2 linked regions of the Endozoicomonas sp. GU-1 genome follow. The main gene of each other region encodes a partner of the protein of the gene in region 2 in a complex. Links are inferred from orthologs where the notes say so. Each region holds a gene or a part of one and is shown on either strand. Other genes may lie near its edges.

Evidence for each region.
Region 1: the proteins of trxA (region 2) and trxB are in contact, whole or in part, in a crystal structure (PDB 1F6M), measured with the Escherichia coli proteins. The link is inferred for Endozoicomonas sp. GU-1 from one-to-one orthologs.

The regions. Positions count from the first base shown.
Region 1 is NZ_CP114771.1:4,927,393-4,943,641, forward strand. What follows is about bases 13,361-16,249. They hold trxB (thioredoxin-disulfide reductase), read right to left. Parts: upstream 15,338-16,249; coding sequence 14,384-15,337; downstream 13,361-14,383. Other genes in these bases: zapE (cell division protein ZapE), read right to left, coding at 13,361-13,497; O3276_RS20620 (Z-ring associated ZapG family protein), read left to right, coding at 13,860-14,336. Outside these bases: O3276_RS20555 (GspH/FimT family pseudopilin), read left to right, coding at 499-1,116; type IV pilus modification protein PilV, read left to right, coding at 1,107-1,625; O3276_RS20565 (PilW family protein), read left to right, coding at 1,622-2,671; O3276_RS20570 (pilus assembly PilX family protein), read left to right, coding at 2,671-3,288; O3276_RS20575 (pilus assembly protein), read left to right, coding at 3,333-8,108; O3276_RS20580 (type IV pilin protein), read left to right, coding at 8,110-8,517; O3276_RS20585 (GspH/FimT family pseudopilin), read left to right, coding at 8,635-9,174; type IV pilus modification protein PilV, read left to right, coding at 9,171-9,767; O3276_RS20595 (PilW family protein), read left to right, coding at 9,771-10,559; O3276_RS20600 (type IV pilin protein), read left to right, coding at 10,592-10,993; O3276_RS20605 (pilus assembly PilX family protein), read left to right, coding at 11,134-11,610; O3276_RS20610 (SDR family oxidoreductase), read right to left, coding at 11,828-12,406; more of zapE, read right to left, coding at 12,403-13,360.
Region 2 is NZ_CP114771.1:3,637,994-3,641,320, forward strand. What follows is about bases 413-3,327. They hold trxA (thioredoxin TrxA), read right to left. Parts: upstream 2,075-3,327; coding sequence 1,751-2,074; downstream 413-1,750. Other genes in these bases: rho (transcription termination factor Rho), read right to left, coding at 413-1,419; O3276_RS15235 (Ppx/GppA phosphatase family protein), read left to right, coding at 2,483-3,327. Also shown: more of rho, read right to left, coding at 160-412. UniProt on the Escherichia coli protein: Participates in various redox reactions through the reversible oxidation of its active center dithiol to a disulfide and catalyzes dithiol-disulfide exchange reactions.

The sequences.
Region 1 (16,249 bases), 1.3 Mb from region 2 along the record:
CAGCAGGCGCTTCGGCACCGGATATTCTGGTTCAGGGCGTTATCACGCGGTTAAAAGAACTGGGTGCAGAATTACCGGAAGAGCTGGCTGGTAAAGAAGAGAATATTGTCTTTACCATGCCTAGAGAGCTGCGTTTGAAAGCGGTTTCTGATTAATTCATTTTTTTAATTTTTGCAAACAATCGGTCAAAGTAAACGTTATTCGTTGAATAAAATCTGATCAATGGCCATGAATAACGATAAGCTGTAAAGGTTGGTTAACACGCCTCTTGGCATTTTTAACCGGGTTTTGGGCTTTCTGCTGATTGCTGACCCATTGATCAAAGGAAAGGAACCTTTAATAGATTAAATCCTGGTACTTCAGTTTTCGGGTTTAAAATTGGGTAAAAGATGCAATGTCTTCTCACCAGAAAGCCTGACGCAGATTCAGTTGGCATGACAGCTTCTGGCAATTGGATACCGCACATCATCAAAAAAACTGAGTGCCAGGGATTGGGCAATGAAGTACAAGGTTGGGCATCGTTTCTCAGCAATTCATGTTGCCAGCTCTCATACAGCCTGTGAGAGCAATCGCCATTTCCCGTCTGAATATTTCCCCCAAACTCCGTTAAAAACAATGGGTGTTTCTCTGGTTGAGTTACTGGTCTCCCTGTCCGTTGCGGCTATTTTGATCGCAGTGTCGGCACCCGGCATGAAAACCCTTATCGTCAATAACCGGATCGATAATGTGGCAGATGAACTGTATGGCAGTTTGATGCTGGCCAGATCTGAGGCTGTCAAACGACAACGAACCGTTTCATTATGTAGCACTGTGGATGATCTGACCTGCGATGAAAGTAACGCTGGCTGGCATCACGGCTGGCTTATTTTTACGGATGAACGTGATGATGGTCTATTGAACGACAGTGACCAGGTGATTCGTCGTGTTGCAGGGCAGTCAGAGCTTATCTCAATCCTGTGGAATCGTGGTTACAGCCTTCGCTTCAATAGCCGTGGCCAGACCAGTCAGGCAGGCACTTTTCAGGTTTGTGACCAGGACAGTAACAGTGATGCCAAAGCAATTATTATCAGCATGACAGGCCGTCTCCGGACGGAGGAGTGGGGCGCATGCGGCTGAAGGATGTTCATAGTGATGGCAAAAGCCCTGAGAAAAAGAACCGGGGTGCAGGGTTGATAGAAGTATTGATCAGCCTGCTGGTGATCATCATCGGCATTCTTGGTATGGCAGGAGTACATAGCAGCAGTTTGCAGTATAACCAGTCAGCCTATGTGCAATCACAGGCTACCTTTTTAGCGACGGATATGCTGGATCGTATTCAGGCCAACAACAGCCTGGCCAGAAGCGGTATCAGTTATCAGGCAGGTTTGAATGATCTTGAATACAGCCAATGCATTGACAGCGGCTACCCCGACAGCTGCGAAGCTGGAAGCTGTAGTCCTCAGGAAATGGCGGCCTACGATATTCTGCAATGGAAGTTTCAGCTGACCTGCCAGATTCCGGGCAGCACGGGTTCAATTACCTACCAGGACAGTGAGGGTGTTCGAACGTATATCATTCGTCTCAGTTTCCCGGATATGGGCAACAGGGCCCCCCTGAGTGATGTGGTATTAAAGGGGATACTATGAAGCGGAGTGAGAAAGGATTCTCTTTGGTTGAAATGATGATTGCCCTGGTCCTTGGTCTGGTTCTTTTTACCGGGGTTGGCCACCTGGTACTGGCATCCAGCCGATCGTGGGTATTGCAGGATGAGCTGGCACGGGTTCAGGAAAATGGTCGGCTGGCCCTGGATATTCTGGGGCAAAGTATCAGTACTGCGGGATATACCGGCTGTCCTGCCCAGGCAAAGCTGGCCAATTTAGTCTATTCCGATAACGATAATCGTCAGTGGATGATGCATTTTGATAAAGGCGTTCTGGGCATTCCTGCCGGTAACAGTGTTGAGCAGCAGCTGGACAGCAATGCTATCTCTGAAGCCATTATTATCCACAGTGTTGATAGCAATCAGTCCACCCTGGTCAGTGGCCATAATACTGGCACTGCTTCGGCAACACTGGCACAAAGCCGTAGCCATGATGAAGGTGATCTTCTGGCGCTGATTTCATCAGACTGTGGGCAGGTTTCCATTTTCCGGGCAGGGGCGGCAACAACCAATAGTGTGGTGACGCATCCGGCAGCAGGCAGTAGCAGCCTTTACAACTGTATCAGTCAGTTACAGGGTAACTTCAGTTGTCATGGCAGTACTGTTGGTTCCGGCAATATCAGTCACCGGGGATCACGACTGGCACCTTTGCAGTCTTATGCCTTCTATCTGAGGGAAAGCAATAACGTACCGACACTGTACCGGAAACTGGCGGGTGAATACGCCAGTGGCAATAGCATCAATACAGAAGCGCTGGTCGAAGGCATTGAAGACCTGAGTATTCGTTATGGGCTGGACAGTGATAATGACGGGGTTGCCAACCGGTATATGACCGTCGGTGAAATAACACCTTACAGCGATGAGTGGCGGCAGATTATTACGGTCAAGCTTGAACTGCTGGTTCGGAGTTTTACTGAAGTGGCTCCGGAAGCTCAGGCCTATTTCTTTGCTGGCCAGCGAGTGCTGCCTGATGATCTCTATGTTCGTCGAAGCTTTATGAAAACCATTAAGCTGAGGAACCGGGGGCTGTGATGGGAATCATTTTAACTGCCGCAGGCCAACATACTGAGTCTTTCTGGAAAAGCCGTTTATTGCATCCGGAAACAGGTGAGAGAGGAAGTATATTGCTGGTCAGCCTGGTGATGTTGCTGGTTATGACGGTTGCTGGTTTGACCGCTGTAAAAATGGCAACGCTTGAAGAGAAGATGAGTGGTAATTATCAGGATCAGCAGATGGCATTTTATGCGGCAGAGGCGGCGTTAAAAGAGGCGGAAAATTTTATTGCCGATAATGAACTGGCCTTATCAGGCTTTGGCGTGAATTGTGACAATGGGTACTGTTTTGCCGGAAGCGATATTGACGATATTGGCAGCTGTGACCCGGGTGTTTCCGAGCCCTGGTTAACGGGTACCTTGTGGAGTGCGAGCGATCGGCACAGAGTGACGACAGTTACCATCAGCGGTATATCAGCCCGGGCCAAATACATTATTGAGTTTCGCTGCTATATCGCCAAAGAGGCATCAGGGCCTTTACCAGACCCGGCCAACCGTGGGGACTGGGCTCAATTCTATCGGATTACCGCTCTGGCTACTGGCGGTTCGGGTGATTCGCGGGTAATGCTTCAAACGTCGTATAAAAAAAGCAGCTGATTTTGAGTTAACGTTGGAATATTAACAGGGAAGCGGAGGTGATCATGGATCGATATACCTCACATGGTTTTACTCTCAGGCAGGTCATGTTGTTCGGATTGCTGTTGCTGTTTTCTTTAAGGGCCAATGCTGAAGCGGTTTCCAGTGATTATGCAGCAACGCCCCCCTTGATCAGTAATACATCGGAGCCACTGGTGATGCTGGTGATGTCCGTTGATCATGAACTTTTTAAAAAAGCGTACAGCGATTATACGGACCTGGATTCGGATGGACGACTGGATACCAGCTATGTGGACAGTTTTGACTATCTCGGGTATTTCGACAGTGGCTGGTGCTATCAATACGCTTCCGGACGCTATTCTCCGGTAGCCCAAGCCACCGGTGATCACGGGCACTATTGCACCACCTCTGAGGCTCCCTGGAGTGGTAACTTTCTGAACTGGGCCACCATGACACGGATGGACATCCTCAGAACGGTGCTTTTTGGTGGCAAGCGATCAACGGATACCGATAATCAAACGATACTGGAACGGGCTTATATCCCCAGGGATGTACATGCATTTGTTAAGGTGTACAGAAGCAGTGTTTCTGGTATTCCAACAGAAAATTTTACGCCCTTTAGCGACAGTGAGATCAGCCTTTGCAATGTTGCCGGTTCCGAAAATGGCACGCCTGAAGTCAGGGTTGCCAGGGAAGCTTGGCCGCGATGGGCTTCAACTGAAGAAAGACAGTGTCAGTGGGGTAGAGTAAACAGTCCTTCTACCTGGTACAGATTAACAACGAATGACGTTTATATTGAGGCTTGTGTCACAGATAAAGACGCTGTTAATACCGATCGCTGTAAGCTGTACAGCACCGGCAATAGCAAACCCACAGGCTTGCTTCAGCAGTATGGTGAGTCAGGGGATATTCGCTTTGGCTTAATTAGTGGTTCTTATGATAAAAATATTTCCGGTGGCGTATTGCGGAAAAATATCAGCAAAATTGCCGGTAATACGCAGAGTGTTGATGATGAGATAGACCTGGCTACCGGCCGTTTCAACAGTGTTGAAGGCATTATTCATAACATCAATAAGTTCAGACTGGCGAAGTACAGTTTTTCCCAGAACAAATATACGGATTGCGGTACTTACGGAATTTCTGTTTCGGACTTTAAAGGCAGCAGAGGCACATACTCCTCTAAGCATTGCAGTATGTGGGGCAATCCGCTGGCTGAACTTTATTTAGAGGCACTTCGCTATTTTTCCGGAAATTCAGCGGCTACCAGTAGTTTTGATACCACGAATGACCGTGCTTTTGTCAGTGACTTATCCAGGGAAAGCTGGGCCAATCCCATGTCATCGGAAAGTGCCTGTGCCAACTGCTCCATTATTGTGTTATCCACAGGCCTGAATTCTTTCGATACCGATCAGCTATCCAGCAGTTCGGACCTGCCTGGAATGACAGGAACCAGCTCCGTAAATAGCAAAACAGATGAAGTGGGCAACCATGAGTATGGCGGTAATTTTGCCGGTAACTACCTGGTTGGCGGAACCGGAAGTAAACGTCAATGCACTTCAAAGTATTTGTCAGGACTTTCTAAAGCCGTTGGCCTGTGCCCGGAAATTCCTCAGCTGGAAGGGGGGTATCAGGCAGCAGGACTTGCTTATTATGGAAATACCAGCGACCTGCGTACCGATTTTGACGGTTCTCAGAAAGTGAAAACTTATGCCATTGAAATGGCCGAATCCTTGCCGGGTTTTACCTTGGATGTGAATGGTAAATCATTTACTTTTCAGCCGTTTTGTCAGAGTAGCTCTAACTTCAATGGTAACAATATCAGTGACTGCTCTTTAACCGATGTGGTGATTGAAGAGCAGATACTGAATGCCACAGGACAGGTTGTTCAGGGCTCTCTTCTGTTTACCTGGGAGGATTCGCTCTGGGGAAATGACTACGACTATGACGCTTCTTCCAGAATCAAGTTCTGTGTTGGCAATCAATGCAACCAAACCACAGACAGCACGCTGACGACAACCGGGTTTAATGCCAATGAAGTCAGGGTGGCTGTGCAGGTGGATGGCGTATTTGCCGGTCTGAATATGCGCTTCTCTTACACCGTCACCGGGAGTTCGGGGCGTGATGGACTGCAAACTGATTATGCCTACAAGGGAACAACCGCATTTAAGGTTACTGATTTTACCGCCTCCGGAGCGGCTGCTGGCGTGTTGCCCAAACCGCTGTTTCTTGCGGCAAAATACGGTGGCTTTATCGATCTTGATGGCGATGGCAGTCCCAATCATGATGCTGATGGGGATGGCAGCCCTGATAGCGACGATCACCGTGAGTGGGACAATAGAAATAATGTGACGGGAGCCCTGGGCTCGGATGGCTTGCCGGATAACTATTTTTTCGCCAGAAATCCAGCCTTGCTTGCCAGTCAGTTGGGGCAGGTACTTGAAGATATTTCCAGTCGGGTCTCTTCGGCAACGAATGCGGCGCTGTTTGCCAATAGCTCTACAGGCACTGGCGCGATCTATCAGGCACTGTTTCAGCCAAGCCTGGATATCAATGGCAAGTCGGTGACCTGGGGCGGTATTCTCCATTCACTGTTTATCGATAGCAAAGGCTATATCCGTGAAGATGGCAACGGGAATGCCCAACTGGATGACTACCGCTCAGATAAAATTGTTGAACTGTTTTTTGATCCGAATGCCGGGCAGACCATGGTCCAGCGCTACAACTCTGACGACTTTGGTGTCACCAGGGTAGCCGATGGCCCGCTGAAATCACTCGCTTCGCTGGAAACAATTTGGGATGCCAGAGAGCAGCTGGCCTTATTGAGTGACCTGACCAACCAGCGAACCTATAACGCACTCGCCTCCGGTGGCCGACATATGCTGACCTGGCTGGATATCAATAATAATCAGCAGGTGGACGATGATGAACAGCTGCCGTTTATGCCTTCAACCTTTACTGGACATGAAGGGTATCTGGGCATCTCTGCCAGTGAAGTCGCTACTGTCGTTAACTATGTTCGGGGAGAAGAGCAGGCTGGCACCCGTTCCCGTACCATCGACTTTGATGAAGATGGTATTGATGAAGTCTGGCGCCTTGGGGACATCGTTCACTCAACACCCAGACTGGTGGCAGCACCCGATAGTCGTTACGACGCCTATTACAACGACAGCAGCTATCGAACCTTCCGCAATCAATACCTGAATCGGCGGCATATGCTCTACGTCGGAGCCAACGATGGTTTGATTCATGCCTTTAATGGCGGGTTCTGGGAAGAGAGTTCCTACCGCTATGAGCGCACAGCCAGTCATGGTGAGGTACAGCATCCGCTGGGTTCAGAGCTTTGGAGTTACGCACCAATGAATCTGTTACCTCACCTTCGCTGGCTCACTGAGACCGATTACCCCCATGTTTATTACATGGATTCGGAACCGATGGTCTTCGATGCCAATATCTTCGCTGATGACAGCACTCATCCTGGTGGCTGGGGAACGGTTCTGGTGGTGGGTATGAGACTGGGAGGGGGCAATATTGATGTCACCATCGACAGTGAAAGTCGTACCATGCGCTCTGCCTGGGTGGTGTTGGATATCACTGATCCCGAGCAACCACCGGAGTTGCTGGCTGAAATTACCCATGCTGATCTGGGTTTTACCACCTCACAGCCTGCGCTGGTTAAACGGCGGAAAGCTGGTGCGGATGTTAATGGCGAGACCGATTGGAGTAATCCGGTACAAAACGAATGGTACCTGGTGTTTGGCTCCGGGCCAGCAGGCAGCGGGTCTACTGCCCTGAGATCAGCCCTGGAGCAGGGAACGTCGGATCAGAATCTTCGGGTATTTGCTTATGATCTGAATAACAAGAATTTTGTTACCGGTTTTGATCCCCTTGTGACCTCCTATTCCACGGCTTATGCAGGCGATATGGTGGCTGAAGACTGGGACCGGGATTACCAGGATAATGCCGTTTACTTTGGCACGGTTGAGACCGGAGGTGCCGGTTTGAGCGGAAAGCTGATGAGGCTAAGGCTGACATCAGCACTGGAAAACTCCAGCCTGAATGTGTTTATGGATGCCGGACAGCCGATTATGGCCCCCCCCATGACCGTGACTGATGACAACAGCTTCTGGGTATACTCCGGAACAGGTCGGCTGCTGACCAATGGTGACAATCGCAGTACGGAGGCCAACTATTTCTACGGTGTTCAGGAGCCGTTGAACAGCTCCAGGCAGTTTACCTATGCATCTGTCAGCCAGAGCAATCTGGTCAATGTGGGGGATGTGGTTGTATTTACCAATGGTGATGTCGTGCAGAAGTCAGACTCCTCCTATACGCCATTTACGGTAGGCTCCCGAACCATCAACAGTTTCGGTACCTTACAGGCGGTGGTCGCTGAGCAGGGGGGGTGGACGCTGCCTCTCAGTGTTGATGGCTCTGGCCCAGCCGGACGAAGTGTGAACCGCGCTGCCAGGCTGTTCTCCCAAATCCTGTTTACTGAATACCGTCCACCTGCGGACAGTTGTTCCATTGATGGTACAAGCTCACTTTATGCCGTTCATTACCTGACCGGTACCGCATCGCCTGATGCCGTCCTGGGCAGTGTGCCTGTGGAAAGTCTGGAGCTGGAGCGTTCCCTGAATAAGGTGAGTCTGGGGATCGGTTATGCTTCTTCACCGGTGGTCCATCAGGGGGAAGGAGGGAAACTGACTGCGGTGACCCAGGGGGCCGGGGGCAGTATTACGGCAACAAACCTTGATTACAGTTTCAGCTCAGAAGGACGGCAGAGCTGGTGGCAGATTTTCAGCATTCCATGGATTGATTGATATGAATACAGATAAACCAGTGAAAAATAGTCATGAAAAGGGGTTTTCATTACCCGAGCTGATTATTGTTGTCGCCATAATTGGTCTTCTGGCAGGTATCGTCTATCCCTCCTACAGCCAGTATATGTATGAAGTTCGACGCAGCGATGCCTGGGCCGCCCTGACCGCCGCTATGGCTGCCCAGGAGCGCTGGTACTCTGTTAACCATACCTATACAGACTCTATGGATATGCTCGGTGGAAGCAGTTCTCCCGAGGGTTATTACAACCTGAGCGTTGAAGCCGACAACTCCTCATTTACCCTGACAGCCACTGCGCTGGGCAATGGTGTCCAGGCTACGGACTCAGGTTGTACACAGTTTACTGTGGATCATTTAGGGGTTCTGGCCCCGGAAGCGTGCTGGAAATAAACGGACGACTTCCAGTTTTTATCCTTGTTTTTGTACCGTCTATCGACTTCTGAACGTCGGTTTAACTCACACACCTAGATTTAAAGAAAGGCGTCCTCGACAGGGAAGTAGGTGGGTTTGTTATTTCTTCAAACAACGTTAAACCATAAATACAACCGTGGCTTCACGCTTGTAGAGATGATGATCACGATTGTCCTGATCGCCATCATGGTCAATCTGGTGATTCCCATCGGGCAGGTTGCTGAAGGGTTCAAGCTTGATTATGTGAATCAGCGGCTCTATGCCAGTGCGGTTCTGGCCAGAAGTGAAGCGATCAAGCGGGCTGAAACCGTCAGCGTCTGTCGCTCTACAACTGGCAGTGGCTGTCAGCCCGGGGTGAACTGGGCAGATGGCTGGATTGTTTTCGTTAACCGTAATGGCAACAACTATGTTGACTGGGGTGAAGAGGTTATTCGGGTTTATAACCCGGTCAGCAGCCCGGTTGAAATTCTGTGGCACAGCAATGCTGAGGTACTCAGTTTCAGACCCAGGGGGAGCGCAGTTCATCAGGGTGGGTTCACGTTATGTTCGGTGCCAAAAAGACCAGTGTTTCAGCGACTGGTGAATATTTCAGGATCAGGGTTGATTCGCAAGCGTGAGGGTGTGAATTGTTTATGACCAACCATATCAATCCTGCCAATGCCAGCCCCGTAAATGCTGAACCAGGTTCCCTTTCGGTTGCGGCTTTTCACAAGACAGGAAGACAGCCCGGGCCTTTGCGGCAAAAAGGGATCGGTATTGTTGAAGTCATGGTCGGTGTGCTGATTTTTGCCGGTGGCGTAATCGCGGTTACTGGTATGCAAAGTCAGGCCATTCGAGCGAATCATGACGCTATCCAGCGATCCCAGGCCGTATGGATGGTGAATGCCGCTGCTGAGGTAATGAGGCTAAACCCGGCCGGGCTGGCAAACTCTGCTTATCAGAGAGAATCATCAAACGCCTCCGCCAATTTGGGTTCCTACTGCCAGGCACCTCCTCCCCGTTGTATTGGTACCACATGTAATGCTGATCAAATGGCGGCGTTTGATATTCATGGTTTGATGTGCGGCAGTGCCAATATCGTGATCGAACCGAGAATCGACATCAGCTGTGATGGCTCCTGTTTGCCGACGGATAAAGTCAGGGTCCTGATTTCCTGGGCCGCAAGGGGAACGGAAAAAGGTGTTCTTGGGGATCGTCAGCAGGTTGAATTCAGGTACGTCAGGAATTGAACAATGCCCAATATAATTCATCATCAAAAGGGGTTCAGCATTGTAGAAATGATGCTGGCCTTTCTTATGGGGCTGATAGTCGCAGGCAGTGCTTTACAGTTAATGGTGAACAATAGTCGCTCCGCCAGTGTGAATGAGTTTATTGCCACAGCCCAGGAAAACGGACGTCATAGTCTCTATATCATGAGTACTGAGTTTCGTAGAGCCGGCTTCAGATCCGAGATTGGAGCAGGCTCAATACAACCTTTCTACCTGGGAAGATGCGAAGGGGGGGCGACCTGTACGATTGAAGGTGGTGGTACCAACAGTGACAGAGTGGCGATTCAATATGAGCCCGTGCCAAATCGTGATAATGGTCAACTTCAGGACTGTACCGGAGCAACCGTTGTCCCGGGGGCATTGACAGCAGACGTCTATTTTGTAGCACCGGACCATGCAAACGATCACATCAGCACCCTGTTTTGCCGTGGTTATGATCCATTAACGGGAACTCCACGGGGGAATGCCCAGGCACTGGTTCAGGGTGTGGAGCGATTGCAGGCACTTTATGGGATTGCACCGGCGGGGGAGTCAAGTATTAACCAGTATGTGACAGCCTCTGGGGTGGCAGACTGGCGACAGGTTTTAGGCATTCGTGTTGGCGTGCTGGTCAGTGCTGGAAAGGAGTCACGTATTTTTGATAGAAGGTCCAGAACCTATAACCTGCTCGATAGTGGCAGTTTGACAATGGATGATCAGACGCCCAGGTACATGTACAGCACAGCCATCCGTTTGAATAATGCTGGATTTTAGGAGGCTGTCCGAGAGCTCCGGAGAGAGAACCGATGAATAAGGTTAATAAAGGTTTCACCTTGATTGAACTGATGATTGTTGTGGCCATTATTGGTATTTTGGCAAGCATTATGCTGCCCAGCTATCGGCAATATGTCACCGAATCAAAAAGAGGTGAGGGTGCTGCCATGCTGTTGAACGTCATGCAGCAGCAGGAACGGTATTACACTGAGATGTTGAGATACACTGCCAATCTGGCCGATTTAGGGTTTGACACCACAAGCCCTGTAGAGTCTGAAACTGGTACTTACCAGATACAGGCCGCTCAGTGTGGTTCAGACTCCCTGGAGCGCTGCGTGCAGTTAACTGCTGTTGCCCAGGGTTTGCAGGCAGAAGATGGCAATATGACTTTGGACAGCCGCGGAGCACGAACACCTCAAAGCCACTGGCGATGATGTTAGCAAGATGTCGGCAGGTAGATGATTTGCAATAACCCGTTTGGAATTTCACTGATGAAAAAGCTCGATGGATATTATGTGGCAGAATGATCAGTCGATAGCACCATTTGAAGACCTCATTAATACGGGCTGTCATTATGGAAAGCGGTTCAGAGCAACGCAAGCAGACGGGTTCTTTTTTATTAATCGTTATGATTGTCATGCTTGTTATGACGTTTTCCGGTCTTATGGTTATGGAAACAGCATTGCTGGAAGAAGTAACTGTAGGCAATGAACAGCGAACCATTGAGGTATATCAGGTTGCCTTCAATGAGTTGGAAAGCCAATTTTCCTACCTGGATGCCAATCCCGTACATTTCCGTAACGCCTTCACCGCGAAGCAGGAAACTCTGTCTCCTATTGTTAATCCGGGTGGGTGTAACAATGCAGTTGGAATATGTCAGAGGGTTACACTCAGGTATGTTTCCAATACCCTTCCTCCCCCCGGATTTGACATTGCTAAATTCATTGGCCGTGTTTATGAGTTAGACAGCATAGCTACGCTCAATGGTAACGGAGCCAGTTCAAGCCAGACTATGGGGATTATCTTCGTTGATACATTACCAGGAAGCTAACCCGGATATTTCATAAACTGCCCCGAATCTCGCGTAGGAATTTGTCGCTCTAAGGGATTTTGTGAGGGAGCGCCGTACCGGGGAGTACGGTCGACTGAACACAACTCCCTTAGAGCGGCAAAGGACAAGCGAGAGCGGAAGCACGTTTATGAAATATCCGGGTTAAGGGCTTCTGCGTTTGGAAGCTTAGGCCAACAGATCCTGAATCAGACGCTCTTCATTTTTCCACCGTATTGGTTCCGGTGATGTAACTGGCCGCATCGGAAAGCAAAAATGCGGCAGCATTGGCAAACTCTTCAGGCTTGCCGTAACGCCCCATGGGAATAGCTGACTCGGCCGCTTTTCGAACTTTGCCCGGGCTGGTATCAGACCGTTGCGCCAGGAACATGTTCAGGGCTTTGATTCGATCCGTATTGATGGAGCCCGGAATCAGATTGTTGATGCGGATATTGTATTGCGCCAAGTCGGTTGCGAGTGTTTTTACCAGACTGTTGACGCCTGAACGCATGACATTACTCATCACCAGAATATCGATGGGTTCCTTTACGGCGGAGGAGGTCAGGGTAAGAATGCTGCCGCCGTTTACTTTAAGCGCCGGCAGCGTTGCCCTGATCAGTCGTATGGCGCTCATCAGCGTCAATTCAAAAGCAGCCTGCCAGGCTTGATCATCAAACTCTTCAAAGAAACCCGGTGCCGGGCCTCCGGCATTGATGACCAGTCCATCGATATGAAAACTTTGTTTTGAATACCAAGATCCATACGATGAAACTCCTGTATTTATTTTCGACGCGCTTATGGCTTGTGAGGCCGGGCAAGATACTCTGTAGACTGCATCTCCTGCAGACGACTGCGCGTTCTCTTGAACTCAAACGACAGAGCACCACTGGCATAGAGTGCTTCAAGATGAACTTCACTGGATAAAATAAGTTTTACGCCACGGTCATAGAACTCGTCAATCAGATTGATGAAGCGGCGGGCCTGATCATTCCGGTTGGCATCAAACTGAGGGACATCCTGAACAATGACTGAATGGTACAGGCAGGCAAGCTCGATATAGTCATTCTGGCTGCGGGGGCCATCGCACAGATCCGTAAAGGTAAACCAGGCCACATCTCTGCCTGACTTTACGGTGTTGATCGGGCGTCCTGATATTTCGATGCTCTGGCCCGACTCAATATGTTCCGGGTCAGCAGCCAGCTCTGAAAATATCCGCTCCAGCTTTTCATGGTTGGCCTTATTGAGGGGCCAATAGTAGGTTTCAGCTTTTTCCAGAAGACGCAGGCGATAGTCAATATTGCCATCAACATTCACCACCAGGGTGTGCTTTTTTATCAGGTCGATGGCCGGAAGGAAACGGGCCCTTTGCAGTCCATCCCTGTAGAGAAGGTCGGGGTCCACATTCGATGTGGCGACCAGGGTGACGCCCCGCTGAAACAGTTGATCCATTAAACCGGCCAGGATCATGGCGTCCGTGATGTCGGAAACAAAGAACTCATCAAAGCAGATGATCCTTGCTTCTTTGGAAAGACGTTCAGCGACGCTTGATAGCGGGTTTTTCTGTCCCTCCAGTGTCTTAAGCTCGGCATGCACCCGGCGCATAAAGTGGTGGAAGTGCATGCGCAGCTTATCCTGAAAGGGCAGGCAGTGATAAAAGGTGTCCATCAGCCAGGTTTTACCCCGGCCAACGCCCCCCCAGAAATAGAGGCCACGTAACGGCTCACGAGGCTTGCCGAGGGCACCTTTGATCTTCTTGAGGAGTGATCCCCCGGGTGGCTGGATCAGCTGTTCATAGAGGTTTTGCAAGTGTTTTACCGCCTCAGCCTGGGCGGGGTCCCTGCTAAAACCTTTTTGGGTGATATCCCTGTGATAACAAGCTTGCGGGGTCATAATCAAATACTGGATAAAGGAGCGCTGCTTATTGTTTTCATATTTGCCAACGGGGCAAAAGCTGTCAATGTAACTGGACTACGGTCAGGTGGCAAGGCTTGCTGAACTGAACCTTTTCAGGCCGGGTTCGGTCATCATAGGCTTTGATGTTCTTTTATCACTCTTTGACGAAAGCAACTATACAAAGTAAGCGGTGGACAAAGTCTGTGGGTTTTGCTCGAATCTGGCTTTTGTCGGTATGGGCTAGGCCAACTTCAATGGAATCTATACAATCTGTTTATAGGCAGGTGCTAAAGCACATGGCGTTGTGATTTAATGACAAGGGCGCGGGCCCCACTGAGTGAGGCGATACTGTGGAAAACATGAACGTACTTTGGTTTATCGGTAGTCTGGCGTTTCTGACGGGGATTCTGTGTGGTGCGCTCGTTTACCATTTACTGTCCGGTGCAAAATCCCGTAACGGCAGGCTGGAGAGCCAGCTGGATGAACTTCAGCAGGAATTCAAAGAGTACCAGGAGCGTGTGGGAGATCACTTCACCACATCAGCCCACCTGATCAATAAACTGACCGATACCTACCGGGATGTCCATGAGCATCTGGCCAATGGTGCAGAAGCGCTCTGTAAGGATGAAGAAGTCCGCAACCGGCTTGGCGACTCCCTGTTAAGCAGTAACGCACTGCTGTCCGGGAAGATTCATAAGCGTCGTAATGAACGCACGCCACCCCTGGAGCAGCCCAAGGACTATGCGCCTAAATCCTGCCCTGATGAACAGGGAGCGTTGGCTGAAGAGTATGGTTACGGTGAGTCTGCGAAAGAAGGAACCACCACCGATAAATAAACGGTGACATACAGGCTTCCTGTCGAGGAAGCCTGTAGCAACTCTATTTAAGCTTCCAGGGCATCCAGATACTTCTCGGCATCCAATGCTGCCATGCAGCCAGTACCGGCAGAGGTAATCGCCTGGCGATAGACATGATCCATAACATCCCCGGCGGCAAACACTCCCTCTTTTGACGTCAGTGTGGCATTGCCTGCCAGACCGCTATTCACCCGGATATAGCCATCTTTCATGTCCAGCTGACCGGCAAAAATACCGGTATTCGGGGTATGGCCGATGGCGATAAAGCAGCCCATTGCGGATATTTCTTCGGATTCACCACTCAGCACATTTTTAACCCGGACGCCGGTGACCCCCATATCGTCGCCCAGCACTTCATCCAGAACAGAGTCAAGAACCAGTTTGATATTGCCGTTCTGCACGCGATCCATCAGTTTGTCCTGAAGGATCTTTTCTGAGCGAAATTGCTGGCGTCGATGAATCACGGTAACGGTTCTGGCAATGTTAGAGAGATAGAGCGCTTCTTCAACCGCCGTGTTGCCGCCACCGACCACGACCACATCTTTATTTTTGTAAAAGAATCCATCACAGGTTGCGCAGGCGGACACCCCTTTACCCTTGAAGGCTTCTTCACTGTCCAGGCCGAGATAGCGTGCGCTGGCTCCGGTGGCGATAATCAGGGCATCGCAGGTATACGTGTGGCTGCCTTTCAGGGTGTAGGGCTTTTGGCTGAAATCCACTTCTTCGATATGATCAAAAATAATTTCAGTACCAAAGCGTTTGGCGTGGGCTTCCATCTCCATCATCAGGCCGGGGCCCTGAAGCCCTTCCTGTCCACCTGGCCAGTTATCAACATCCGTTGTGGTGGTCAGCTGGCCCCCCTGTTGCATGCCGGTAATCATGACCGGATTGAGATTGGCCCTGGCGGCATAGACAGCGGCGGTATAGCCCGCAGGCCCGGAACCAAGAATTAACAGGCGGGAGTGTCTGGTTATGCTCATTATGTACTCCATTAATAAGGGGTAATGATTAAATGGCCTTATAATAGCTATAGCCTTTGAGCCATGGCAATTGGCAAAAATTATGAGTCTTATTGTCTGTCCCTATTGCAGAAGAGCCCAAGAGAAGAAAACAAGAGAAATAGCTGTTGCTGGTGTAATATTTCGGTTTCTGGCAAGCATTAACAATAAAGTGATGATACATAACACCCCTGTATCAGGCCCCGGTTACTTTATCCGGGGACTGAAAATGATTTTACTGCCACAATTGCGATGGTTTGTTTTGATTCCGCTGGTCATTAATATCCTGGTGTTTTCCGGGATTATTTATTGGGCATCGGGCCATTTCTCTCTGTGGATGGAGCAACTCACCGGCTGGATGCCAGAGTGGCTGGCGTTTCTGGAGTATCTGCTATGGCCGCTGTTTTTCTGGCCCTGGCGGCCGTGATGTTTTTTACCTTCACCATTATCGGGAATTTTATTGCGGCCCCGTTTAATGCACTGCTGGCGGAAAAAGTGCAGCGAATGGAAGGCGCAGAGCTGCCTGATCTTAAATTGTCTGACTGGCTGACAATTGTGCCGAGAAGTATTGGCCGGGAGTTGCGCAAACTGTTGTATTTCCTGCCCCGGGCAATTGTGCTGCTGATACTGTCTTTTGTTCCGGTGCTGGGACTAGTGTTGTGGTTTTTATTCAATGGCTGGATGATGGCTATCCAGTACTGTGACTATGCAGCGGATAACCGGGGTGTCTCATTTTCCGACATGTTATCACGATTGAAACCGAAGCTATCAACGTCGTGGCCTTTTGGTGCGGTTGTTAACCTGGCCATGTTGATACCGTTGATCAATTTGCTGATTATTCCCGCTGCGGTCGTTGGTGCAACGCTGTTGTGGGAACGGGAAATAGAGCAGCCT
Region 2 (3,327 bases):
CCCGCAAAATGAACGGACTGAAAGATCAAAGTCTGACCAGGTAGTTGCGCAATGGCTCATTGGTAGAAACAGGCTTGCAGGGTGCTTTGGCCTTATCCCCCGGCAGAGACTGTGATCGTGATCGACATCCTTCTCACAGTCCTTCCTGTGGGAATAAAATTACTTCCGTTTCATGGACTGGAAGAATTCTTCATTCGTCTTGGTGTGCTTCATACGGTCCAGCAGGAATTCAATGGCCTGAATTTCATCCATTGGGTGCAGGATTTTACGCAGAATCCACATACGCTGAAGCTCTTCTTCCGTGGTCAGCAGATCCTCACGGCGAGTACCTGACTTGTTGATACCAATAGCAGGGAAGACCCGCTTTTCAGCCGCCCGACGGTCAAGGTGGAGTTCCATGTTACCGGTACCCTTGAATTCCTCAAAGATAACCTCATCCATCTTGGAGCCGGTATCAACCAGTGCGGTTGCCAGAATGGTCAGGCTGCCACCCTCTTCAATGTTACGGGCAGCACCAAAGAAACGCTTCGGACGCTCAAGGGCATGAGCATCCACACCACCCGTAAGCACCTTGCCGGAAGAGGGAATCACGGTGTTGTAAGCACGGGCCAGACGGGTAATGGAATCCAGCAGAATAACAACGTCTTTCTTGTGCTCTACCAGACGCTTGGCTTTTTCCAGCACCATCTCGGCAACCTGCACATGACGTGAAGGAGGCTCATCGAAGGTAGAGGCGACCACTTCACCGCGCACGGAACGGGACATTTCGGTAACCTCTTCCGGGCGCTCATCAATCAGCAGAACAATCAGGTAGCACTCCGGATTATTACGGGTAATGTTTGCCGCAATATTTTGCAGCATCAGTGTTTTACCCGCTTTAGGAGGAGAGACAATCAGGCCACGCTGACCTTTGCCGATGGGAGCTACCAGGTCGATAATTCGAGCGGTTAAATCCTCTGTTGCACCATTTCCCATCTCCATAGTGAGACGGTCCTGGGGAAACAATGGCGTAAGGTTTTCAAACAGGATTTTATTGCGGGCATTTTCTGGTTGGTCAAAATTGATTTCATTCACCTTGAGGAGGGCAAAATATCTTTCTCCCTCCTTCGGTGGACGAATTTTCCCGGAAATCGTATCGCCCGTTCTCAGATTAAACCGGCGAATCTGACTTGGGGAAACATAAATATCGTCCGGTCCCGCCAGATAGGAACTATCAGCGGAACGGAGAAATCCAAAACCATCCTGGAGAATTTCCAGAACACCGTCACCATAGATGTCTTCACCACTGCGTGCATGGCGTTTGAGTATGGTGAAAATTACATCCTGCTTCCTGGAACGGGCAAGGTTTTCGAGACCCATTTCATTCGCTATCGCCAGAAGTTCAGGAACAGACTTTTTCTTCAGTTCGGTAAGATGCATAACCAGTAGTGTGCGAATGTTAAATTGAAAGGTAAGTGGCCGTTGTCTTTGCAGGAAGATCAGAAAGTATTTGACTTATTATGATAAAGGACAGCTAAGTGTTGATTGATGCCTGCGAGTGTTTATAACGGCTGCCCTGTCTGGGCCATATCCCTGAGGTCAGAAGATTCCTGACAGCCCTGTGTAATTACAGTCTATATCCATTTCTGGAAAATAATCAAGAATTAAGACTTCGTCAACTGAATTGATTTAAAAATTTAATCAAATGGCTATAAAATTGAGGCCAGTCAAGTGGCTGTAACGGTCTGTCACAACCACCAATGACCAGCAATTACAGATTGCTATCCAAAAATGCGGTCAGCTGTGATTTGGACAGGGCACCCACTTTCGTAGCTTCTACGTTGCCGCCCTTAAACAGCATCAGCGTAGGAATACCACGCACACCGTATTTTGGCGGGGTTGCCTCATTCTCATCAATATTCAGCTTGCAGACGGTCAGTTTGCCGTCGTAGTCCTGGGCAATTTCATCAAGAACGGGGGCAATCATTTTGCAAGGACCACACCATTCAGCCCAATAGTCAACCAGTACCGGACCTTCCGCCTTCAGAACCACTTCTTCGAAGGAGTCATCTGTCACTTTGACAATTTCGCTCATGGAATGGATCTCCTAACCAGGGTACTTAATTAGTACTTAAAAGTGTTTAAAGTAAACTCAGGAGCCTTGACCGAGGGCAAGCCAAACAGGCTGCCAAAAGATATCACCGGCCCAGAACTGACCTATTATGCCTGATTCATGGAATTTTGTGGCTTTTTTTTCTATAAAAATGCCATTGAGCATGGAGGCTTATAAGATTGCCATATGACACAGGCCTGTTTTTCAGTCATCAGTGTAGCTTTGCCCAGGGCAATACAGCCAGTAGGATTTGTGTGCATAACTCGATTAAAGTTAACCTTTTAACATCGGTTATGCTCCAGTCTGCAACCCGGTATTGTCAGGTTGTTAAAACGAGCATTGAAAGCACTGAAAAATATAACATTTTCAATATATTAGCTATGAAATATCATGACAAAACAAGGGCGTGAACAGTCCGGCAGTCTACCTCTGGTAGCCGCCATAGACCTTGGCTCAAACAGCTTTCACATGATCGTAGCCAGGGTGGATCAGGGTGAAATCCGGCCAGTAGAAAGGCTGGGCAAAAAGGTTCAGTTAGCTGCTGGGCTTAACCAGCACGACGAGCTAACGGCTGCAGCCATGAAGCGGGGCTTCAGTTGCCTGGAACAGTTTGCTCAGTACCTCGCTGGCAATACCTTTCAAGCGGTCAGAGTCGTGGGTACCAATGCCCTGCGTAAGGCGCGGAACAGCGATGCTTTTGTTGACCAGGCCCAGTCTATCCTGGGCTACCCGGTTGAAATTATCGCGGGCAGGGAAGAAGCTCGTCTCATTTACCTGGGTGTTGCCCAAACCCAGTCCGATGATAATGAGCGCCGCCTGGTGATGGACATCGGTGGCGGGAGTACCGAGTTTGTTATTGGCGAACGTTTTGAGCCAAAGTTGATGGAAAGCCTGCACATGGGCTGTGTGGTATTTACCGACCGTTTCTTTGGCACCGGAGAACTCACACCACAACGATTCCAGTCCGCTTATTACGCCGCACGACTGGAATTACTCAATATTGAACAATCATTTACCCGTTTGGGCTGGGTTGATGCCGTAGGGTCATCAGGTTCAATCCGTGCGGTCAGCAGCATTCTTCAGGCCATGGGAGAGAGTGATACCATCACCCGGGAAAATCTGGAGATGCTCAAGCTCAAAGTCCTGAAGTTTAACCAGATCGGCCGTGTTCGTTTTCCCGGGCTGAAGCCTGATCGTCAGGCGATTTTTCCAGCAGGCCTGGCCATTCTCATGGC